One region of the Streptomyces sp. CG4 genome, then DNA from elsewhere that is predicted to be linked to it. Evidence: predicted binding sites of a transcription regulator. Region 1 holds the regulator's gene; each other region holds the start of a gene.
The links. Region 1 encodes HrcA, which represses chaperone genes, less so after heat shock. Its sites were predicted from a motif close to TTNGCACTCNGNNNNNCNGAGTGCNAA; they were not measured.
Positions count from the first base shown of each region.

Region 2: a site for HrcA is predicted at 3,936-3,962, ahead of groES (co-chaperone GroES). Genes of this name have one in related genera too.
Region 3: a site for HrcA is predicted at 1,424-1,450, ahead of groL (chaperonin GroEL). Genes of this name have one in related genera too.

Region 1 covers NZ_CP163525.1:6,480,493-6,488,395, reverse strand. Annotated here, with positions in the region: gene AB5L52_RS29620 (16S rRNA (uracil(1498)-N(3))-methyltransferase) at 1-558, opposite strand, end outside; gene AB5L52_RS29615 (nitronate monooxygenase) at 555-1,673, opposite strand; gene dnaJ (molecular chaperone DnaJ) at 1,786-2,922, opposite strand; gene hrcA (heat-inducible transcriptional repressor HrcA) at 2,923-3,939, opposite strand; gene AB5L52_RS29600 (MBL fold metallo-hydrolase) at 4,102-4,824, shown strand; gene AB5L52_RS29595 (DUF3097 domain-containing protein) at 4,859-5,674, shown strand; gene AB5L52_RS29590 (Uma2 family endonuclease) at 5,652-6,230, opposite strand; gene hemW (radical SAM family heme chaperone HemW) at 6,330-7,562, opposite strand; gene AB5L52_RS29580 (SpoIIE family protein phosphatase) at 7,590-7,903, opposite strand, start outside.
Region 2 covers NZ_CP163525.1:3,920,839-3,928,741, reverse strand. Annotated here, with positions in the region: gene AB5L52_RS17705 (RNA polymerase sigma factor) at 1-513, shown strand, start outside; gene AB5L52_RS17700 (methyltransferase domain-containing protein) at 661-1,824, opposite strand; gene AB5L52_RS17695 (polysaccharide deacetylase family protein) at 1,915-2,901, shown strand; gene AB5L52_RS17690 (polysaccharide deacetylase family protein) at 2,967-3,767, shown strand; gene groES (co-chaperone GroES) at 4,109-4,417, shown strand; gene groL (chaperonin GroEL) at 4,541-6,166, shown strand; gene AB5L52_RS17675 (ester cyclase) at 6,237-6,944, opposite strand; gene AB5L52_RS17670 (SDR family oxidoreductase) at 7,020-7,793, opposite strand; gene AB5L52_RS17665 (MOSC domain-containing protein) at 7,903-7,903, opposite strand, start outside.
Region 3 covers NZ_CP163525.1:5,323,766-5,331,668, reverse strand. Annotated here, with positions in the region: gene groL (chaperonin GroEL) at 1-1,261, opposite strand, end outside; gene AB5L52_RS24280 (cold-shock protein) at 1,587-1,793, opposite strand; gene AB5L52_RS24275 (MoaD/ThiS family protein) at 2,226-2,501, opposite strand; gene thrC (threonine synthase) at 2,498-3,775, opposite strand; SAM riboswitch class I at 3,793-3,948, opposite strand; gene AB5L52_RS24265 (glucosyl-3-phosphoglycerate synthase) at 4,109-5,053, shown strand; gene AB5L52_RS24260 (trehalose-6-phosphate synthase) at 5,128-6,588, shown strand; gene otsB (trehalose-phosphatase) at 6,593-7,426, opposite strand; gene AB5L52_RS24250 (DUF3263 domain-containing protein) at 7,513-7,737, opposite strand; gene AB5L52_RS24245 (extracellular solute-binding protein) at 7,773-7,903, opposite strand, start outside.

The sequences.
Region 1 (7,903 bases):
CGCCAGCGGCCGGCTCTCGTGCTCGAAGTCGGAGTGCAGCACGCCCGCGAAGTCGGCGCGGGCGAGAAGCGCGGCCACCTGCTTGGTGGTTGCCGCGTCCGCGACCTCAGGGAAGCGCAGCCGGCGGGACTGCTTGCCGGCCTCGCGCGCGGTGGCCCGCCACTTGGCGAGCGCCTTCAGCCCCCGGTCGCCCTTCCACTGGGTGATGCACCGGGCGGCCTGCCAGGGCACGATCGCGTCGACGCCGGTCTCCGTCATCGTCTCCACGGCCAGCTCGCCGCGGTCGCCCTTGGGGAGGGCCTGGACGACGGTGATCCGGGGGCTGGGTTCGGGTTCCACCGGGAACTCGAAGGGCTCGACGACCATGTGGTCCTTGCCCGAGACGCTGACGACGACCCCGGCCGCGCCGCGCCCCCGGCCGTCCGTCAGCACCACCTGCTCGCCGGGCTGGAGCCGCCGTACCGAGACCGCGTGCCGCCCCTCGGGGCCGTCGACGTCGACGACCGAGCCGGGGCCCACGCCCTCCAGCGAGTCGACGACGAACACCGGCGCGGTCATCGCGGGCCGCCCTGGGCCGACAACGCTGTCCTGGCGGCGTCGAGTTCCTCGGCGAGCACCTCCACGAGCCGCCCGGCCGGCAGCTCGCGGGCCATCCGGTGGCCCTGGCCCGCCCACAGCGACAGGCCCTGCGCGTCCCCGGCCTTGGCGGCGGCCTTGCGCAGCGGCGAGGTCAGGTGGTTGATCTCGGGATAGGCGGCGGGCGCGTACGGGCCGTGCTCGCGCACGAAGCGGTTGACCAGTGCGCGCGCCGGCCGGCCGGAGAAGGCGCGGGTCAACTCGGTGCGCGCGAACAGGGGGTTGGTGAGCGCCTGCTTGTGCACGGCCTGGGCGCCGGACTCGGGGGTGGCGAGGAAGGCGGTGCCCAGCTGGGCCGCGCTCGCGCCGGCCGCGAGGACGGCGGCGATCTGGCTGCCGCGCATGATGCCGCCGGCGGCGACGACCGGGATGCGCACGGCCTCGCGGACCTGCGCGACCAGCGACAGCAGTCCGATGCCGGAGCCGTCGTTCGCGGGGAGGTCCCGGTGGGTGCCCTGATGGCCTCCGGCCTCCACGCCCTGTGCGATCACCGCGTCCGCACCGGCCTGCTCGACCGCGCGGGCCTCCTCGGCGGTGGTGGCGGTGACCAGGGTGAGGGTGCCGGCCCGGCGCAGCTTGTCGAGCACCTCACGGCTCGGCACCCCGAAGTGGAAGGAGACCACCGGTACCGGGTTGTCGAGGAGTACGGCGAGCTTGGCGTCGTAGCCGTCGTCCCGGCCGCTGTCCGGGTCGCCCAGCTCGGTCTCGTACCAGGCGGCCTCGCCGGCCAGCTGGTGGGCGTAGACCTCCACGGCGCCGGAAGGGGACGCGGCGTGAGCCGCTCCGGTGGAGCCGGTGCTTGCACCGGGGTACTCGGCTTGCGGCATGAACACGTTGACGCCGAAGGGGCGGCTCGTGAGCCCCCGGAGCTGCTTGATCTCCTGGTACATGCCGTCGGCGGTCTTGTACCCGGCGGCGAGAAACCCGAGGCCGCCGGCCTCGGAGACGGCGGCGGCGAGCTGCGGGACGGAGACGCCGCCCGCCATGGGGGCCTGCACGATCGGGAGGGGGAAGAGATCGGTCAGCGCGGAGGACATGACCGCATGTTGTCACGTCCTTTGAACAAGTCCGAATCCGGGCTTCCCACGGCATAGGACAGGGGCATACCGGGTGCCGGAGCACCGCCGTACGCCCCTGTCCGGCAACGGCTCAGCGACCGTTGAAGGCATCCTTCAAGCGCGAGAACAGCCCCTGCTGACCCGGCTGGAACTGGCCCTGCGGCCGCTCCTCGCCGCGCAGCTTGGCCAGCTCGCGCAGCAGGCGTTCCTGCTCGGGGTCCAGCTTGGTCGGCGTCGTGACCTCGACATGCACGATGAGGTCACCCCGGCCGCCGCCGCGCAGGTGCGTGACACCGCGGTTGTGCAGCGGGATCGACTGGCCGGACTGGGTGCCGGGCCGGATGTCGACCTCCTCCATGCCGTCGAGCGTCTCCAGCGGCACCTTCGTGCCGAGCGCCGCCGCGGTCATCGGGATCGTCACCGTGCAGTGCAGGTCGTCGCCGCGCCGCTGGAAGGTCTGGTGCGGCAGCTCGTGGATCTCGACGTACAGGTCACCGGCGGGACCGCCGCCGGGGCCGACCTCGCCCTCACCGGCGAGCTGGATCCGGGTGCCGTTGTCGACACCGGCCGGGATCTTCACGGTGAGCGTGCGACGGGAGCGGACCCGGCCGTCGCCCGCGCACTCGGGGCACGGGGTCGGCACGACCGTGCCGAAGCCCTGGCACTGGGGGCAGGGCCGGGAGGTCATGACCTGGCCCAGGAAGGACCGGGTGACCTGCGAGACCTCGCCGCGGCCGCGGCACATGTCACACGTCTGAGCGGTCGTGCCGGGCGCCGCGCCCTCGCCGTTGCAGGTGTTGCAGACGACCGCGGTGTCGACCTGGATGTCCTTGGTCGTCCCGAAGGCCGCCTCGTCCAGCTCGACCTCGATCCGGATCATCGCGTCCTGGCCGCGCCGGGTGCGCGAGCGCGGGCCGCGCTGCGACGCCGTGCCGAAGAACGCGTCCATGATGTCGGAGAAGTTGCCGAAGCCACCGGCGCCGAAGCCGCCCGCACCGGCGCCGCCCGCCTGCGAGAGCGGATCGCCGCCGAGGTCGTAGACCTGCTTCTTCTGCGGGTCCGACAGCACCTCGTAAGCGGCGTTGATCTCCTTGAACCGCTCCTGGGTCTTCGGGTCGGGGTTGACGTCCGGGTGCAGCTCGCGCGCGAGCCGACGGAACGCCTTCTTGATCTCATCCTGCGACGCGTCGCGGCGCACGCCGAGAACGGCGTAGTAGTCCGTGGCCACTTACGACTCCGCCAGGATCTGTCCGACGTACCGTGCCACTGCGCGTACCGCTCCCATCGTTCCCGGGTAGTCCATGCGGGTCGGTCCGACCACGCCGAGCTTGGCAACCGCCTCGCCGCCCGAACCGTAACCGACCGACACCACGGAGGTGGAGTTGAGTCCCTCGTGGGCGTTCTCGTGCCCGATGCGCACCATCACGCCCGGATCCTTCGCCTCGCCCAGGAGCTTGAGGAGCACGACATGCTCCTCCAGGGCCTCCAGAACGGGCCGGATCGTGAGGGGAAAGTCATGTCCGAAGCGGGTGAGATTGGCGGTTCCGCCGATCATCAGCCGCTCCTCGTTCTCCTCGACGAGTGTCTCCAGAAGGGTGGAGAGCACCGTCGAGACCGTACCGCGGTCCTCCGGCTCGAAGGCGTCCGGCAGGTCCTCGACCAGCCGCGGCACGTCGGTGAACCGGCGGCCCGCGACCCGGCTGTTCAGCCGCGCCCGCAGATCGGCGAGGGAGGTCTCGCCGAAGGGCGCGGGGCAGTCGACCATCCGCTGCTCGACCCGGCCGGTGTCCGTGATCAGCACGAGCATCACGCGCGCCGGGGCGAGCGAGAGCAGCTCCACATGCCGGACGGTGGACCGGGTCAGGGACGGGTACTGCACGACGGCGACCTGCCGCGTGAGCTGCGCGAGCAGCCGCACGGTCCGCGCCACCACATCGTCGAGATCGACGGAGCCGTCCAGGAAGTTCTGGATCGCCCGCCGCTCGGGCGCGGTCATCGGCTTGACGCCCGCCAGCTTGTCCACGAACAGCCGGTAGCCCTTGTCGGTGGGGATGCGCCCGGCACTGGTGTGCGGCTGGGCGATGAACCCCTCGTCCTCCAGGGCCGCCATGTCGTTGCGGACGGTCGCCGGGGAGACCCCGAGGTTGTGCCGCTCGGTCAGGGCCTTCGACCCGACCGGCTCCTCGGTGCCGACATAGTCCTGGACGATGGCGCGCAGCACCTGAAGCCTGCGTTCACTCAGCATTCGCGCGCACCTCCAGCACGTCGTCCCCTCTGCCTCGCGGTCCGTCCGCCTGGCACTCTTCACATGCGAGTGCCAGCGTTCCCGGGCCCAGTGTACGGCTGTCGGGTACACCCAGGGCAAGGTCGGTGCGGTCACGGCGGCTCGTGGAGCTAGCGTCGCGGTATGACGGTGACTTGGGAAGAGCTGGGCTGGGAACGGCTGGCCGACGGGGTCGGCCGGTGCCGGCTGCCGGGCTGGGACTGCACGGCCGGGCTGGTCCTCGGGCAGGGTACGGCGCTGATGGTGGACGCCGGCTCCAGTCTGGCCGAGGGCGCGCGGCTGCGGGCGCAGGCCGAGGCACTGGCCGACGGCCGTGTGACCCATCTCGCGCTGACCCACCCCCATTTCGACCATGTCTTCGGGGCGGCCGCGCTCGCGGGGGCGCAGACGTACGGGGCGGTGGGCGTCGACGTGGTGTTCGCGTACGAGCGCGAGGAGCTGCGCCTGGACGCCGTGCGCAACGGACTCGCGGTGGCCGACGCCGACGAGGCGGTGGACGCGCTGGTGCCGCCCGGCCATCCGGTCTCCGGCGAGTGGACGCTGGACCTCGGCGCCGGCCGCCAGGCGCTGCTGGCGAACGTGGGCCCGGGGCACACGGCCCACGATCTCGCGGTGCTGATCCCGGGCTCTCCGGAGGTGGTCTTCTGCGGCGACCTGGTCGAGGAGTCCGGCGAGCCCCAGGCCGGCCCGGACGCGGTCCCGTCCCGCTGGCCGGACGCCCTGGACCGGCTGCTGTCCCTGGGCGGCGAGGACGCGCTGTACGTACCCGGTCACGGAGCGGTGGTGGACGCCGCGTTCGTCCGACGCCAACGCGACGAGCTGGCCACTCGCTTCGGCGTGTCGTGAGCGCGGCCGTACGGCTTCTCCTATCGTCACTCGAATGCGCCAGTACTCCGCCGACCTGACCCCGCCGTGGAAGAAGCAGCAGCCGGTGCCGGAGGTACCGGCGGAGCCCGGCCTGGTGGTCGAGGAGCCTGGCACCGGCTTCTGCGGCGCGGTGATCCGCTGCGAGGCCGGCACGGTGACGCTGGAGGACCGCTTCGGCAAGCACCGGGTGTTCCCGCTGGAGCCACGCGGCTTCCTGCTGGAGGGGCGCGTCGTGACGCTCGTACGACCGCCCTCCGGCGCTCCGGTACGGCCCACCCGTACCGCCTCCGGCTCGGTCGCCGTCCCCGGCGCCCGCGCCCGTGTGGCCCGCGCCGGCCGCATCTACGTGGAGGGCCGGCACGACGCGGAGCTGGTGGAGAAGGTCTGGGGCGACGACCTGCGCATCGAGGGCGTGGTCGTGGAGTACCTGGAGGGCGTGGACGACCTGCCGTCGATCGTGTCGTCCTTCGCGCCGGGTCCGGACGCGCGCCTGGGCGTGCTCGTGGACCACTTGGTGCCGGGCACGAAGGAGTGGCGGATCGCGGAGTCGGTGACCAGCGCACACGCGCTGGTGGTCGGCCACCCGTACATCGACATCTGGGAGGCGGTGAAGCCGGCCGCGCTGGGGATCGAGGCGTGGCCGAGGGTGCCGCACGGCCAGGACTGGAAGACGGGCGTGTGCCGGGCGCTGGGCTGGCCGTCGGAGAACACCGGGGCGGTGTGGCAGGCGATCCTGAAGCGGGTGGGGTCCTACAAGGACCTGGAGCCGGAGTTGCTGGGGCGGGTGGAGGAGCTGATCGATTTCGTTACGGGTAGCGGTGGGGCCTGACGTCGGGGAAGGTTCCGAACTCGCTGGTTTTCAGCTCGACACCCAGGACATCCAGCATCAGCGGCCGGCCGAACTTCTCGATGTACTGCGCCCGGTAGTTGGCGTCCTCGCCCTTTCCCTCGGGCTTTGTGAACAGAACGCACTGCGCCATGATCGGATCGATGACGAGATAGGCGGGCACGTTGCCTGCGGCATAGATCGAACGCTTGACGGCGTAGTCGCGGTGCACGCTGTTCTTGGAAACGACCTCGACGACCATCGTGATCAGTTGGCACGGCAGCAGACGCCCCGAATCGGGCAGGACGTCACGCGCCACGACCACGAGGTCCGGAACCGGCTCACTCGCCTCGTCGACGAGGTCCACGTCCTGGGTCTGAAGCGGATACCAGCGATCCAACGGAATCTGCCGCTCCGTCAGCAGCACGATCAGGTTGTGCACCAGATCAGGGCTGGCCATCATCACGATTTCCCCCCGCAGAAGCTCCGCTTTGAGCCCGTCAGGCGGCTCAAAACCCTCGAAGAACTCTGCGACTCCACGTTCGTCCACAGCGGTCATCTCCGTGGCCTCTACATTCGCCGCATACTGTCAGCGGCAGCCTACGAACCAGGTTAGGGGCCGAACCGGCGTCCGGCTGTGATTCACCCGCCCGAGTGATCAATCCACCAGGTCCCTGACCACCGCATCCGCCAGCAACCGCCCCCGCAGCGTCAGCGCGGCCCGCCCCTCCTCGTACGGCCGCTCCTGGAGGAGCCCCTCCCCCAGCGCGCGCCGGGCGGCCGCCAGGCCCTCCTCCTTCAGCAGGGACAGCGGCACGCCCTCCCGCAGCCGCAGCTCCAGCAGGATCCGCTCCACCCGCCGGTCCTCGTCGGACAGGAGCTCACGCCCCGCCCCCGGTGAACGGCCAGAGGCGAGGGCCGCCGCGTACGCGCCCGGATGCTTGACGTTCCACCAGCGGACCCCGCCCACGTGCGAGTGGGCGCCAGGGCCCGCGCCCCACCAGTCGGCGCCGCGCCAGTACAGCTCGTTGTGCAGACAGCGGCCCGCCCGAGAGGTGGCCCAGTTGGAGACCTCGTACCAGTCGAAGCCCGCCGCGGACAGGGTTTCCTCGGCGATCAGATAGCGGTCCGCGTGGACGTCGTCGTCCGTCATCGGGACCTCGCCCCGGCGGATCCGGCGGGCGAGCTGCGTGCCCTCCTCGACGATCAGCGCGTACGCGCTCACGTGATCCGGCCCGGCCCCGATCGCCGCGTCCAGCGAGGCCCGCCAGTCGTCGTCGCTCTCCCCCGGCGTGCCGTAGATCAGGTCGAGGTTGACGTGCTCGAAGCCGGCCGCCCGTGCCTCCGCCACACACGCCTCGGGGCGGCCCGGGGTGTGGGTCCGGTCGAGCACGCGCAGCACGTGCCGCTTCGCGCTCTGCATGCCGAAGGAGATCCGGTTGAAGCCGCCGTCCCGGAGGGTGGCCAGGTAGGCCGGGTCCACCGACTCCGGGTTCGCCTCCGTGGTGATCTCCGCGTCGGGTGCCAGCCCGAACTCGTCCCTGATCGCCCCCAGCATCCGTACGAGATCGTCCGCGGCCAGCAGGGTCGGCGTACCGCCGCCGACGAAGACCGTGCGGACCTGGCGTGGGTCGTCGCCGAGCACCTTGCGGGCGAGCCGGATCTCGTCCGTCAGCGTGTCCGCGTAGTTGTCGCGGGACGCCAGCACGCCGCCCGTGCCGCGCAGCTCGGTCGCGGTGTAGGTGTTGAAGTCGCAGTAGCCGCAGCGGGTCGCGCAGTACGGCACGTGCAGGTAGAAGCCGAGCGGGCGGTCTGCGGCCCCGGCGAGCGCGTGCGCGGGCAGCGCGCCGTCGGCGGGGACGGGCTCGCCGTCGGGGAGTGCGGAAGGCATGCCTTCCATTGTCCAGCACCGGCGCGCCTACTCCGCTTGCAGCACCAGCAGCGCGAGGTCGTCCTCGGGCAGGCCGCCGCCGAAGTCGTGCACCAGGCGGCGGATCCTTTCGGCGATCAGCTCGGCGCTCAGGCCCGCGCAGCCGGACAGGGCCTGGGCGAGCCCGTCGGCGTCGTCGAACTGGCGGGAGCCGGAGCGGCGCTCGGTCACCCCGTCGGTGACGCACAGCAGGCTGTCGCCGGGCCGCAGATCGAGGGTCTCGCTGGTGTAGGTCTCGTCCTCGACCACGCCGAGCAGGGTCTGCGGGCGGGCGGCGGTGCGCACCGTGCCGTCGGGGCTGA
Region 2 (7,903 bases), 2.6 Mb from region 1:
ACGGCTGCCCGCACCGGGCCCGACGGCGAGCCCGTCCTCCTCAAGGACCAGAACCGCCGCCGCTGGAACCGCATGCTGATCGCCCGCGGCATCCGCGCCCTCGACCGCGCCGACGCCACGGCGACCGGGGCCCCGGGCCCGTACGCCCTCCAGGCGGCCATCGCCGCCTGCCACGCGCACGCCCACGCCTACGAGGACACCGACTGGCGCGCCATCGCCACCCTGTACGGCCTGCTGGCCGTCCGTGCCCCGTCGCCGGTGGTCGAGCTGAACCGCGCGGTCGCCGTGTCGATGGCCGACGGCCCGGCCGAGGCCCTGAAGCTGGTGGACGCCCTGGCCGCCGAGCCGGCCCTGCGCGACTACCACCTGCTGCCCAGCGTCCGTGCCGACCTGCTGGCCCGGCTCGGGCGTACGGCTCAGGCGCGGGCGGAGTTCGAGCGGGCGGCCGGCCTGGCCCGCAACGAGAAGGAGCGCGCACTGCTGCGGCGCCGGGCCGCTGAACTGCCGTCCTAGGACCTAGGCCCTGTCGTCAAACTCCCGCCTGCCCGGCGCCTTGCGATCGCACGCTCCCCCACGCTCGGCTTCGCTCGCGCGGGGGGACCCCCATCGCCGCCGCCGGGCCCGCCCTACGGGCGAACGACGGGAGTTTGACGACAGGACCTAGGCGGGACGTCCCACGAGCATCGTGGGTGCCCCCGCGACCCGGGTGAGGAACACGGTCGCCGCGTTCGGCCCCTGCGGTTTGACCTTCTTGCGCAGTTCCTCCGGCTCGACGGCCGACCCGCGCTTCTTCACGGTCAGCGTGCCGACTTCGCGCTCCCGCAGCAGGGCCTTCAACTTCTTGACGTTGAAGGGGAGTTGGTCGGTGATCTCGTAGGCGGAGGCGTACCGGGTGGGCCGTAGCGCGTCGGCGGTGACGTAGGCGATGGTCGCGTCGACGAGGCCGCCGTCGACCTCCTCGGCGACCTCGGCGACCAGATGGGCGCGGATGACGGCGCCGTCGGGCTCGTACAGATACCGCCCGACGGGCCGGACCGGGGGATCGGGCAGCCGCTTGCCGAGGAGCGTGCGCGGGCCGGGCAGCAGCGTGGCGCGTACGGCGCCCGGCGCCCCGGTCCCGAACCACACCACCGCCTCCTTCACGTCCCCGCCGTCCGAGATCCACTCGGCCTCGGCATCGGCGGGCACGGCCTCGTGCGGAATGCCGGGCGCCACCTTCAGCGCCGCGTGCGGTGCTGCGCGGGCGGCCTCGACGGCCCAGGACAGGGGCGGGGAGTAGGCCTCGGGGTCGAAGATCCTGCCGCGTCCGCCGCGCCGGGCGGGGTCGACGAACACGGCGTCGTAGCCGCCGGTGTCCACCTCCGTGACGTCCGCCTCCCGCACCTCGATCAGCTCGCCCAGCCCCAGTTCCTCTGCGTTCGCCCGCGCCACGGCCGCCGTCAGCGGGTCCCGGTCCACGGCGAGCACCCGGATGCCCGCGCGGGCGAGCGCGATCGCGTCCCCGCCGATCCCGCAGCACAGGTCGGCCACGGAGGTCACACCCAGGCCCTTGAACCGCTCCGCTCGGTAGCTCGCCACCGTGGTCCGCGTCGACTGCTCGACCCCGTTCGGCGTGAAGAACATCCGCCCCGCGTCCGCCGCGGTGAACTTCGCCGCCGCCCGCTGCCGCAGCCGGGCCTGGCCGAGCGCGGCCGACACCAGCTCGGCGGGGTGGTCGCGGCGCAGCCGGGTGGCGACGGCGAGTTCGTCCGCCGGGGCGGTGTCGCGGACCTCGTCGAGGAGGGCGCGGCCTTCGGGGGTGAGGAGCAGAGCGAGGTCGTTCACCGGGTCATTGTGGGCCAGTCGGTGGATCGTCGCCTTCCGGCGGCGGTGTCGGCCCGGCCGCCGGAGTCCGGGCTGGGAGGATCCGGCACCATGCGAGCAGTCGTACAAGACGATGAAAACGCTACAAGAAGGTCATTTTTCGGTCGTCTGGTCCGGAGCTGCGGAGCCGTCGCGCTTGCCTCCGCCGCCCTCCTCTCCGGCTGCGCCGGCGGCGCCGTATCCCACCCCGCGCCCAGCCAGGGCGGCTCCGGCCAGGGCGGTCCCAGCCAGGGCGGCCCCGCTGCATCCCGCCCCGCGCCCGGCCATGGCGGCCCCGGGCAGGCCCTGAGCCCCGAGGCCCGGCGGACTGCCGCACACGCCCAGCTGGTCGCCGCCGCCAAGCGCTGGGGGCTGGACCGCGCGCCGCTGGCGCCCCCGCCGCCGCCCGCGAAGAAGCCGCGGATCACCGCCCGGTCCGGCTTCGAGGTGGACCACCAGGAGGACTGGAATCTGCCCCCGGTCTTCACCACGATCCCCACCCAGCAGAAGATCGTCTTCCTCACCATCGACGACGGCTCGAACAAGGACCCCAGGTTCCTGCGGATGATGCAGGACCTGAAGATCCCGTACACCGCGTTCCTCAGCAACTACCTGGTCGAGGACGACTACGGGTACTTCCGCACGATGCAGTCCTACGGCCACACCCTCAACAACCACACGCTGCACCACCCCTACCTGCCGGCGCTGTCCTACGAGGACCAGAAGACCGAGATCTGCGACATGCAGGACATCATGGAGAAGCAGTTCGGCAAGCGCCCGACGGTCTTCCGCCCGCCCTACGGCAACTACAACCAGGACACCCTGCGCGCCGCCAAGTCCTGCGGCATCAAGTACGCGCCGATCTGGAACGAGGAGGTCTTCGTCGACCACTGGGAGTACCGCGAGGACGACCAGAAGATGCGCCGCGGCGACATCGTCCTCACCCACTTCCGCGGCCGCTCCGACTGGAACGGCACGATGATCGACGACATGCGCCGCTTCCTGAACAAGGTCACGCGCGAGGGCTACGCCGTGGCCCGCCTGGAGGACTACCTGTGAGGCCGGGGAGGCGCCCGCGGGCGGCGCGCACGCGGACCGGCTGCGGGCGCCGCCCGTGCCGCCGCCTGGCCGCACTCCTCGCCTCGGCCCTCCTCCTCGGCGGCTGCGCCCAGTCCGTCGACCCCATCGAACGCCTCGGCAAGAAGGCCGCCGAGGGCGTACGCCCGCACGGCCCCACCCCCGACCAGAGCTTCCGACGCTGGGGCCTGGCCGAGCCCCTCGCCCGCCCGCCGCGCCCCGCCGCCCGCGCCCTGGCCCTCGCCCCGCAGACCGGCGGCCGCGCCCTGCCCCGCGTCGTCGACCACGTCCCCACCCGCGACCGGGTCGTCTTCCTCACCTACGACGACGGCGCCGAGCAGGACCCCCGGTTCGTCGACATGGTCCGCGAACTCCGGCTGCCGGTCAGCATGTTCCTCACCGACAGCGCCGCCGGCCCCGGTTACGGCCACTTCGCCCGCCTGCGCAAGCTGGGCGCCGGCATCCAGAACCACACCCTCGACCACCGCACGCTGGCCGGACTGCCGTACGCCGGACAGCGCGCCGAGATCTGCGGCCAGCAGAGCAGGCTCAGATCCCGCCTCGGCGTACGCGCCCGTCTCTTCCGCCCGCCGTACGCCTCGTACGACACCACCACGCTGCGCGCGGCGGCCGACTGCGGCATCTCCGCGATCGTCCTGTGGCGCGCCGCGATGACCCCGACGGACCTCGTCTACACCCACGGCACACACCACCTGCGCCCCGGCGACATCATCCTGGTCGGCCCGGACGAGACGACGGGGGTGTCGTCGCGCGAGCGCACGACCCGGGTCCTGCGGAGGGTGCAGCGGCGGGGGCTGACGGTCGGCAGGCTTGAGGACTATCTGTAGGGCGCTTTCCGGGGCAGGCCCGCAAGAACCGGCCTGCCCGGTGCTGGGGGCGAGGCCGTTCAGGCCGAAGCGGGGGTGTGGCGGCGGCAGCCCCCGGCGACGGCGGGGCGGCACCGTGCGCCAAAAGGGACCGCGCGCCGACAATCTTCGGCCGACGCGCCGCAGGGATTGGCACTCCGCTTGACCGAGTGCTAACTCCCGCCATAGTCTCGGCTCTGGCACTCCGCAGGTGAGAGTGCCAAAACGCGACGGGCAGGTCCGGCACCCGCGACGACGGATCGACCTGGTCGCCACCTCAGACAGTCAAACCCCGTGAGATCTCCGAAGGGGGAGGTCGGATCGTGACGACCACCAGCTCCAAGGTTGCCATCAAGCCGCTTGAGGACCGCATCGTGGTCCAGCCGCTCGACGCCGAGCAGACCACCGCCTCTGGCCTGGTCATCCCGGACACCGCGAAGGAGAAGCCCCAGGAGGGCGCCGTCCTCGCCGTGGGCCCGGGCCGCTTCGAGAACGGCGAGCGCCTGCCGCTCGACGTCAAGGTCGGCGACGTCGTCCTGTACAGCAAGTACGGCGGCACCGAGGTGAAGTACAACGGCGAGGAGTACCTCGTCCTCTCGGCTCGCGACGTGCTCGCGATCATCGAGAAGTAATCACCTCGAGCAAACCTTTGCTCCTGAGCTGCGCCCCTGGCCCCCGCGACCGATAACGAAGCCGGGCGTCCGGGGCGCAGTTGTCTTTCCACCCATTAGCTTTCCGAGAGGGCTCCCGCTGTCATGGCGAAGATCCTGAAGTTCGACGAGGACGCCCGTCGCGCCCTCGAGCGCGGCGTCAACAAGCTGGCCGACACGGTGAAGGTGACGATCGGCCCCAAGGGCCGCAACGTCGTCATCGACAAGAAGTTCGGTGCCCCCACCATCACCAACGACGGTGTCACGATCGCCCGTGAGGTCGAGATCGAGGACCCGTACGAGAACCTCGGCGCGCAGCTGGTGAAGGAGGTGGCGACCAAGACCAACGACATCGCGGGTGACGGCACCACCACCGCCACCGTGCTCGCCCAGGCGCTGGTGCGCGAGGGCCTGAAGAACGTCGCCGCCGGCGCTTCCCCGGCCGCCCTGAAGAAGGGCATCGACGCCGCCGTCAAGGCTGTCTCCGACGAGCTGCTGGCCACGGCCCGCCCGATCGACGAGAAGTCCGACATCGCCGCCGTCGCCGCGCTGTCCGCCCAGGACCAGCAGGTCGGCGAGCTGATCGCCGAGGCGATGGACAAGGTCGGCAAGGACGGTGTCATCACCGTCGAGGAGTCCAACACCTTCGGTCTGGAGCTGGACTTCACCGAGGGCATGGCCTTCGACAAGGGCTACCTGTCGCCGTACTTCGTGACGGACCAGGAGCGCATGGAGGCCGTCCTCGACGACCCGTACATCCTCATCAACCAGGGCAAGATCAGCTCCATCCAGGACATGCTGCCGCTGCTGGAGAAGGTCATCCAGGCCGGCGCCTCCAAGCCGCTGCTGATCATCGCCGAGGACGTCGAGGGCGAGGCCCTGTCGACCCTGGTCGTCAACAAGATCCGCGGCACCTTCAACGCCGTCGCGGTGAAGGCCCCCGGCTTCGGCGACCGCCGCAAGGCTATGCTGCAGGACATGGCGGTCCTCACCGGCGCCACGGTCATCTCCGAGGAGGTCGGCCTCAAGCTCGACCAGGCCGGTCTGGACGTGCTGGGCTCCGCCCGCCGCGTGACCGTCACCAAGGACGACACCACGATCGTCGACGGCGCCGGCAAGTCCGAGGACGTCCACGGCCGCGTTGCGCAGATCAAGGCCGAGATCGAGAACACCGACTCCGACTGGGACCGCGAGAAGCTCCAGGAGCGCCTCGCGAAGCTGGCCGGCGGCGTGTGCGTGATCAAGGTCGGCGCCGCCACCGAGGTGGAGCTGAAGGAGAAGAAGCACCGTCTGGAGGACGCCATCTCCGCGACCCGCGCCGCGGTCGAGGAGGGCATCGTCTCCGGTGGTGGCTCCGCGCTGGTCCACGCCTCCAAGGTCCTTGAGGGCAACCTCGACAAGACCGGCGACGAGGCCACCGGTGTCTCCGTGGTCCGCAACGCGGTCGTCGAGCCGCTGCGCTGGATCGGCGAGAACGCCGGCCAGGAGGGCTACGTCATCGTCTCCAAGGTCAAGGACCTGGACAGCGGCCAGGGCTACAACGCCGCCACCGGCGAGTACGGCGACCTGGTCAAGGCCGGCGTCATCGACCCGGTCAAGGTGACCCGCTCCGCCTTGGAGAACGCCGCCTCCATCGCCTCCCTGCTGCTCACGACCGAGACCCTGGTCGTCGAGAAGAAGGAAGAGGAAGAGCCGGCCGCCGCGGGCCACGGCCACGGCCACGCCCACTGAGCCAAGCGCTCCTGAGCGAAGGCCCGGCGCCCCTTGCGGGGTGCCGGGCCTTCGCCCTGTCCGTCCAGCCCTAGTGCTCCAACTCGTCCAGTGCGCCCAGCTGTTGCATCAGCCCGAGCTGGTCGTGCTGCCACCAGGTCTCGGCGATCTTGCCGTCGCCGCGGAACCGGAACAGCGTCATCCCGGTCATGGTGACCAGCCGGCCGGTGGCCGGGATCCCCAGGAAGTCACCCTTGTGCGTGGCGTTCCAGGTCCACCGCGCGCAGGCCCGGTCGCCCAGCGCGAACACGTCCTCGACCGTGAACGTGAAGTCGAAGCCGCCGCGCCACATCCGGTACTCGCTCAGGGTGTTGTCCAGCCCGATGGTGTCGCTCGGATTCACCGGGTCGTGGCTGTGGATGTCCTCGTCCAGCAGATCGTTGAGCGGCGGCAGTTCACCCGGCGCCTGAAGCACCGCGAAGAACCGCCGTACGGTGTCCTCGGCCAGCCGCTCGTCGCGTACGACGTCCAGATCGGTGAACGTCGGTGTCTCGTCGCACAGGGCGACCAATCCCTGGAAGATCTTGTCGGTCTCCGGGAGGTGCGAGTTCCGCATCGCCTCCTCGTAGGACGGGAACTCCACCACTTCGACGATGTGCGACGCGTCCGAGCGGTCCTTGCCGACCAGCGCGTGCGTCGCCGTCCGCTTCCCCTTGGTCTGTGCGACCCAGTCGTCCATGAGCCGGTTCATCTCGTCCAGCCGGCTCGTCCTGCACTCGATGAGCTGCACGAAGGTCATGACGCCGCCTCCCGGCCCCCCTGACCCGGATGTCCACCCCCATCTTCGCACCGGGACGGCAGCGCCACCCGTTCGCTACTGCGGCCCGTACTTGCGTCCGGTGCGCGAGGAGATCCCGCCCATCAGCCCGCGCGGGGCGACCTTCACCAGGCCCATCAGCGCCTTGTAACGGGGGTCGGGGATGGACAGCGACTTGCCGCGCGCCAGATCGGCCAGGGCCGTCGCGACCAGCTTGTCGGCGTCCAGCCACATCCAGCCCGGGATGTTGTCGGTGCCCATCCCGGCCCGCTGGTGGAACTCGGTGCGCACGAAGCCGGGGCACAGCGCCATCAGCCGGACACCGCTGCCGGCCAGGTCCCTGGCCGCGCCCTGGGTGAACTGCACGACCCATGCCTTGGAGGCGCCGTAGGTGCCCCGCGGTACGAAGGCGGCCACGGAGGCGACGTTGACGATCCCGCCCCGGCCGCGCTCGCGCATCGCCCCGGACGCCGCCGAGGTCAGCCGGAGCACCGCCTCGCAGTGCACCTTGAGCATTTTCAGCTCGTCGGCCATCGGGACCTCCAGATAGCGGCCCTTGTTGCCGAAGCCGGCGTTGTTGACCAGCAGGTCGACCGGGTTCTTCCGGTCGCCGAGGCGGTCGGCCACCGTCTCGATGCCCTTGTCCTCGGACAGGTCGGCGGTCAGCACCTCCACCTCGATGCCATGCCGGTCGTGCAGTTCGGTCGCCTGTTCGCGCAGCCGTCCGGTGTCCCGGGCCACCAGGACGAGGTCATGCCCGTCAGCCGCCAGCCGCCGCGCGAACGCGGCACCGATCCCCGCGGTCGATCCCGTAATCAGAGCCGTTGTCATGGCCCAAGGGTAGTGACCCGGAGCCGGGGCGTCCGCTGCCCGCGGGCCCGGGCGCCGCGCGCGCGTCCGCTGTCCGTGGGGCCCGGGCGGCCGTCCGGCCGACGGCCTTT
Region 3 (7,903 bases), 1.2 Mb from region 1:
AGGCCTGCAGCAGGGCCACGCCACCACCGGCGACGATGCCCTCCTCGACGGCGGCCTTCGCGTTGCGGACGGCGTCCTCGATGCGGTGCTTGCGCTCCTTGAGCTCCACCTCGGTGGCGGCACCGGCCTTGATGACCGCGACACCGCCGGCGAGCTTCGCCAGGCGCTCCTGCAGCTTCTCGCGGTCGTAGTCCGAGTCGCTGTTCTCGATCTCGGCGCGGATCTGGTTGACCCGGCCGCCCACCTGCTCCGAGGAGCCGGCGCCGTCGACGATGGTGGTCTCGTCCTTGGTGATGACGACCTTGCGGGCGCGGCCCAGGAGGTCCAGGGTCGCGTTCTCCAGCTTGAGGCCGACCTCCTCGGAGATGACCTCGCCGCCCGTGAGGATGGCGATGTCGCCGAGCATGGCCTTGCGGCGGTCGCCGAAGCCCGGGGCCTTGACGGCGACGGACTTGAAGGTGCCGCGGATCTTGTTGACGACCAGGGTCGACAGGGCCTCGCCCTCGACGTCCTCGGCGATGATCAGCAGCGGCTTGCCCGACTGCATGACCTTCTCCAGGAGCGGGAGCAGGTCCTTGACCGAGGAGATCTTGGAGTTGGCGATGAGGATGTACGGGTCCTCCAGCGCCGCCTCCATGCGCTCCATGTCGGTCGCGAAGTAGGCGGAGATGTAGCCCTTGTCGAAGCGCATGCCCTCGGTGAGCTCAAGCTCCAGGCCGAAGGTGTTGCTCTCCTCGACGGTGATGACGCCTTCCTTGCCGACCTTGTCCATGGCCTCGGCGATCAGCTCGCCGATCTGGGTGTCGGCGGCGGAGATGGACGCGGTGGAGGCGATCTGCTCCTTGGTCTCGACGTCCTTCGCCTGCTCCAGGAGGGCGGCGGAGACGGCCTCGACGGCCTTCTCGATACCGCGCTTCAGCGCCATCGGGTTGGCGCCGGCGGCGACGTTGCGGAGGCCCTCCTTGACCAGGGCCTGGGCCAGGACGGTCGCGGTCGTCGTGCCGTCACCGGCGACGTCGTCCGTCTTCTTCGCGACTTCCTTGACCAGCTCGGCGCCGATCTTCTCGTACGGGTCCTCGAGCTCGATCTCCTTGGCGATGGAGACACCATCGTTGGTGATCGTGGGGGCGCCCCACTTCTTCTCGAGGACGACGTTGCGACCCTTGGGGCCGAGCGTCACCTTCACGGCGTCCGCGAGCTGGTTCATGCCGCGCTCGAGGCCGCGCCGCGCCTCCTCGTCGAACGCGATGATCTTGGCCATGTGAAGTGGTCCCTCCAGGACTGGGGGTGATTCCTTCGGACCGCGCCCGCGCCCGCGACGGACGGCTCGCCGGCCTGTGGTTCCCTGCCCCACGTGGCCTGCGGGCCTCACCGACCCGGTCCTTCTTTGTCACTCTCACCTTCAGAGTGCTAACGCCAATGATTAGCACTCGGCACCCCCGAGTGCAAGCGCCCAGCGCCTGCCGGGGACCTCGCTCAGCCGCGCGCGAACAGGGGGCGCCGGGCATGCCGAAGGGCCCGCACCCCAGGAGGTACGGACCCTTCGAAGTCGAACAGAAGAACGTCGCTGTCAGCCGACGCGTGCTTCAGCTGGTCGCCAGCTTGACCATGTCCGCCTGCGGACCCTTCTGGCCCTGCGAGATCTCGAAGTCGACCCGCTGCCCCTCTTCCAGGGTGCGGTAACCGTCCATCTGGATCGCACTGTAGTGGACGAAAACATCCGCACCACCGTCGACCGCGATGAAGCCGTACCCCTTCTCCGCGTTGAACCACTTGACGGTGCCCTGAGCCATGCCTAACTCCCCTATTACTGGCCCTTGCACAGATCCACACTTCGCGGACCCGGGTCAGACCTCACCCCCCAAATCGGTCGGGGGCGTGCGCCGGAACGCGTCGACCGCGGCTGAATGTATCTGCCCAACTGCCGTCTGCAACAGGTCAATCGGACGAGAATTCTGGACGGGAACGGTCCGGAATGTGGTGAGAATTCGCCCGACTTCGGGGCAAGTCGGGCCACGCAAACATCACAAATGCCGCATAAAACCCGCATACTTTGGCTACTTCTTGTCGGGCTTGCGGCATGAATCCGGGGCTCGCGACCCGAAGGCGGCGACCGGGTTCCCCAACTGTACCGCGCTCAATCACGCAGAATTGCCCCCTCCGCTTCTCTCACGGAGGAGGCAATTCGATGAACAATGAGTAACTCTAGTTACCCAAGGTAACGATCAGCCGCCGGCCACCGCCGGAATGATCGAGACACCCGCGCCGTCGGGCGTCGCGGTTTGAAGGCCCTGCTCGAAGCGCACGTCGTCGTCGTTGACGTAGACGTTGACGAACCGGCGCAGCTTGCCCTGGTCGTCCAGGACGCGCGCGGCGATCCCGGTGTGGTTCTTCTCCAGGTCCTCGATGACCTCGGCGAGGGTCGCGCCCTCGGCGGCGACCTCGGCCTGGCCGCCGGTGTAGGTGCGCAGGATGGTGGGGATGCGAACGGTCACGCTCATGCGAGGCCAGCCTCTCGGAAGGAGTCCAGGGTCGGGCGAATGGTGGCGGTGAGGCCGGTACCGGCCACCGCGTCGAGGGTCTTCAGGCCGTCGCCGGTGTTGAGGACGACCGTGGTCTTCGTCGGGTCCAGGACGCCGTTCTTGATCAGCTTGCGCGTCACGCCGACGGTCACTCCGCCCGCGGTCTCGGCGAAAATGCCCTCCGTGCGGGCCAGCAGCTTGATGGCGTCGACGACTTCCTCGTCCGTCACGTCCTCCACCGCACCGCCGGTGCGGCGCGCGATGTCCAGGACGTAGGGGCCGTCGGCCGGGTTGCCGATGGCGAGGGACTTGGCGATGGTGTTCGGCTTCTGGGGCCGTACGACGTCGTGGCCGGCCTTGAAGGCCGTCGACACCGGCGAGCAGCCCTCGGCCTGCGCACCGAAGATCTTGTACGGCCTGTCCTCGACCAGACCCAGCTCGATCAGCTCCTTCAGACCCTTGTCGATCTTCGTGAGCTGGGAGCCGGAGGCGATCGGGATCACGATCTGGTCGGGCAGCCGCCAGCCGAGCTGCTCGCAGATCTCGTACGCGAGGGTCTTGGAGCCCTCCGCGTAGTACGGCCGCAGGTTGACGTTGACGAAGCCCCAGCCCTCGCCGGCCGAGTCGCCGATCAGCTCCGAGCAGAAGCGGTTCACATCGTCGTAGTTGCCCTCGATGCCGACCAGTTCGCCGCCGTAGACCGCGGCCATGACGACCTTGCCCTGCTCCAGGTCGTGCGGGATGAACACGCAGGAGCGGAAGCCGGCGCGGGCCGCGGCGGCGCCGACGGCACCGGCCAGGTTGCCCGTCGAGGAGCAGGAGAGCGTGGTGAAGCCGAAGGCGCGGGCGGCCTCCAGGGCCTGGGCGACGACGCGGTCCTTGAAGGAGTGCGTCGGGTTGCCGGAGTCGTCCTTCACGTACAGGCCGCCGGTGACGCCCAGCTCGTGGGCGAGGTTGTCGGCCTTGACGAGCTTGGTCCAGCCCGGGTTCAGGTTCGGCTTGTCGGCCACGTCCGCGGGGACGGGCAGCAGCGGGGCGTAGCGCCAGATGTTCGCCGGGCCGGCCTCGATACGGCGGCGCAGCTCTTCGGTGTCGTAGCCGGAGAAGTCGTAGGCGGTCTCCAGCGGGCCGAAACACTCCTCGCAGGCGAACACCGGGCCGAGCGGGACGCGGTGCCCGCACTCGCGACAGCTCAGGGCCGCTGCGGGACCGAGGTCGACGGTGGAATTGCTTGCAACTGTCTGCACAGCCATGGAGGCGAGGCCCTTTCTCCTCATCTTCCTCATGACGCATCTCGCCATGAGACGGATTTGGCACCTTCCCTAGCCGGGAGCCTCGCGGAGCGATCCCTGCGGATCTACGAGTACCGACTGGAGGGTTGCCGGGGCTTCATCGGGCCGTGTCCCTCTGCCCCTCTGGATGAGCGGTATTCGGTTGTGAACGCGCGAGAACCTCCGACATGCGATGGTCATCGGCGTTGTTCAAGACTGTAACCGACGGCCAGGAGAGTTGAGATAGTCGTCCGAACCGCGAGATGGATCACACGGTCACCCCCTGTGATCACGAACAGAGAGGAGCCGCAGACCGTGCTGGAAGAAGTCGAGCACTGGCTGGCCACCCGCTCCTGGTCCGTGGCCGATCGCCCTCTCCACCGGATCCTGTCCGCCAAGCAGCGCACGGGCCAGACGATCAGCGTCGTGCTGCCCGCGCTCAACGAGGAGGAGACGGTCGGCGACATCGTCGCGGTCGTCCGGCACGACCTGATGGAACAGGTCCCGCTGGTCGACGAGATCGTCGTCGTCGACTCCGGCTCCACCGACCGTACCTCCGAGGTCGCCGCGCGCGCGGGCGCCCGGGTCGTTCACCGCGACGAGATCCTCCCGCGCGTTCCCGCGGTCCCCGGAAAGGGTGAAGTGCTGTGGCGCTCCCTGCTGGTGACCGGCGGGGACATCGTCTGTTTCGTCGACGCCGACCTGCGCGAGTTCTCCTCCGACTTCGTCTCCGGGATCATCGGCCCGCTGCTCACCGAACCGGGCGTCGACCTGGTCAAGGCCATGTACGACCGTCCGCTCGCCGGGGCGGCGGGGCAGGGCGGCCGGGTCACCGAACTGATGGCCCGGCCGCTGCTGAATCTGCACTGGCCGCAGCTGGCCGGTTTCGTACAGCCGCTGGGCGGCGAGTACGCGGCCCGCCGCAGCCTGCTGGAACAGCTCCCCTTCCCCGTCGGCTACGGCGTGGAGCTGGGCATGCTGGTGGACGCGCTGCACCTGGTGGGGCTCGACGCGCTCGCGCAGGTGGACGTGGGCGTGCGCAAACACCGCCACCAGGACGGACAGGCGCTGGGCCGGATGGCCGCGGCCATCTACCGCACGGCCCAGCTCCGGCTGGCCCGCGGCCATCTCGTCCGCCCCGCGCTGACCCAGTTCGAACGGGGTGCGGACGGCTTCGAGCCGCGCACGTACCCGGTGGACACCGAGGAGCGGCCGCCGATGGCGGAGATCGCCGAGTACGCCGAACGCAAGGTGGCGTGAACCGGTCGTATACGTCCGCGCGCCGGGCCCATCCGTACGTTTGAGCGTTTCCGGGCCGGGCTAGGTTGTGGACCATGGCTTCCACGCAGGGTGCTGCCGAGAAGGCTCGGGTGCTGGTCGCGTCCAACCGCGGCCCGGTTTCATACACCGTCTACGAGGACGGCGGGGCCGGCGGGGCCGGCTCGCTGCGCGCCAAGCGGGGCGGCGGCGGGCTGGTCTCGGGGCTGTCGGCCATCGGGGCGGACGCGGGCTCGGTGTGGGTGTGCGCGGCGCTCGGCGACGGCGACCGGGCGGCCGTACGGCGGGCGGCCGGCGGACTGCTGCCGGCCGAGGACACCGGCGGGCAGCGGGTGCGGATGCTCGACATCGACGCACGGGTGCACTCCGACGCCTACAACGGCATCGCCAACTCGGTGCTCTGGTTCGTCCACCACATGCTGTACCAGACCCCGCTGGCGCCGGTCTTCGACACGGAGTTCCGGCGGCAGTGGGCGTCGTACGAGGCCTACAACCGGGCGTTCGCCGAGGCGCTGGCCGAGGAGGCGGCCGACGGGGCGGCGGTGCTGGTGCAGGACTACCACCTGTGCCTCGTGCCCGGGATGCTCCGGGTGCTCCGCCCCGACCTGCGCATCGGCCACTTCTCGCACACGCCGTGGGCACCGCCGGACTACTTCCGGCTGCTGCCCGACGACATCGCGGCCGCGCTGCTGAGCGGCATCCTGGGCGCGGACCGGGCGGCCTTTCTGACCACGCGCTGGGCGGACGCGTTCGCGTCCTGCTGTGCCGCGGTCCTGGGTCCCGACAGCCTCACGGGCACGGAGATCGGCGTGCACGGGCTCGGCGCGGACGCGGACTTCCTGCGCAAGCGGGCCCATGAGCCGGACGTCGAGGAGCGGATGGCGGCCCTGCGGGCGGAGATCGGCGAGGGCCGCAAGGCCGTGGTCCGCGTCGACCGCACCGAACTGTCCAAGAACATCGTGCGCGGTCTGCTGGCGTACCGGCAGCTGCTGGACGACCACCCCAAGTGGCGCGAGCGGGTGGTGCATATCGCCTTCGCCTATCCGTCCCGGCAGGACCTCGCCGTGTACCGGGAGTACACGGCCGCGGTGCAGCGGGTGGCCCAGGAGATCAACTCGGCCTACGGCACGGCCGGTTGGACCCCGGTCGTGCTGCACGTCAAGGACGACTTCGCGCGCTCGCTGGCCGCCTACCGGCTCGCCGACGTGGCCCTGGTCAACCCCATCCGGGACGGCATGAACCTGGTCGCCAAGGAGGTGCCGGTCGTCTCCGACCAGGGCTGCGCGCTGGTGCTGTCCCGGGAGGCGGGGGCGTACGAGGAGCTGCGCGCCGACGCGCTGGTGGTGAACCCCTACGACGTGCTGGAGACCGCGCGGGCCCTGCACGAGGCGCTGTCCCTCAGGCCGGAGGAGCGGGCGGACCGCGCCAAGAGACTGGCGGCGGCGGCCACCGCGCTTCCCCCGGCCCAGTGGTTCCTGGAGCAGCTGCGGGCGCTGGAGGAGCTTCCGGCCGGCTGAGGCTTCAGTCCAGCTGGGCGGCGAGGGTCCGCAGCAGGTGCACGACGCCGGACGGGCCGTCCACCACCAGGTCCGCGCGCTCCGCCAGTTCCGTGACCTCCGTGCTGCCGCTGCACACCAGGACGCCGAAGACCCCGTCGGAGCGGAGTTCGTCGACGGCGTCGAAGGCGGGGAGGTCGCCCAGGTCGTCGCCGGCGTAGAGGACCGACTCGGCGCCGGTCTTGCGGACGTACTCGCTGAGCGCCACGCCCTTGTCCATGCCCGGCGGGCGCAGTTCCAGGACCATGCGGCCGGGTTCGACGATCAGGCCGTGGCGGGCGGCGAGGTCGGCGAGGGGGCCGCGCAGGGCCTCGAACGCGGCCTGCGGGTCGTCGGCGCGGCGGGTGTGGACCGCGACCGCCCGGCCCTTCTCCTCGATCCAGGTGCCGGGCCAGGCGCCGGCCCGGTCCAGGACGCCGGGCAGCTCGGCGCGGACCGCCGCGACGCCGGGGTGCGGGGCGGGGGCGGTGACGGTGCCGGTGACCGCGTCCCAGCGTTCGGCGCCGTAGTGGCCGAGGACGGTGAGGTGCGCCAGGCCGGGGACGCCGGCGAAGCCGCCGTAGCGGACCGCGACGCCGGCGGGGCGGCCGGTGATCACGGCGATGGAGGCGACCTTCGGGGCGAGGGCGGCGAGCGCCGGTACAGCTTCGGGGTGGGCGCGGGCCTGTTCGGGGTCGGCGACGATGGGGGCGAGGGTGCCGTCGAAATCCAGGCCGACGACTGCTGCGGTGGGCTTGGCCAGGAGTGCGGTGAGTCCGTCTCGGCCGGGCTGGGTCTGCGGGGTGGGCAGAGGGTCCATACCTCCGACACTATCCAGGCTCGGCCGGGCTCACTCCTGACGGAACCGCGGTGCCGTCGGCTTCAGCGTTCCTTTTCAGGGCTCCTTCAGCGCTCCGAGCGGCGAGCGTCCCGTACCCGGCGCAGGCGGTTCACCGTCACCGGGTCGTGGGCCAGGGCTCTCTCGTCGTCCAGCAGCGCGTTCAGCAGCTGGTAGTAGCGCACCGGGGCCAGGCCCAGCTCCTCGCGTATCGCTCGCTCCTTCGCGCCGGGGCCGGGAAAGCCCCGGCGCTCCAGGGCGAGGACGGCTTGTTCGCGCAGGCCCAGTTCCATGACAGCCACCGTAGCGCCGGGGACTGACAGCCCGGTCAGCCCTTGCTGCTGCTGTCCGCCGCCGTCGCCGTCGCCTGGAGGCGGGACAGGACGGCGGCGGGGCTGCCGTCGGGGGCCACGGCCTGGCCGATGTTCTGCTTCACGGCCGCACTGACCGACGCCCAGG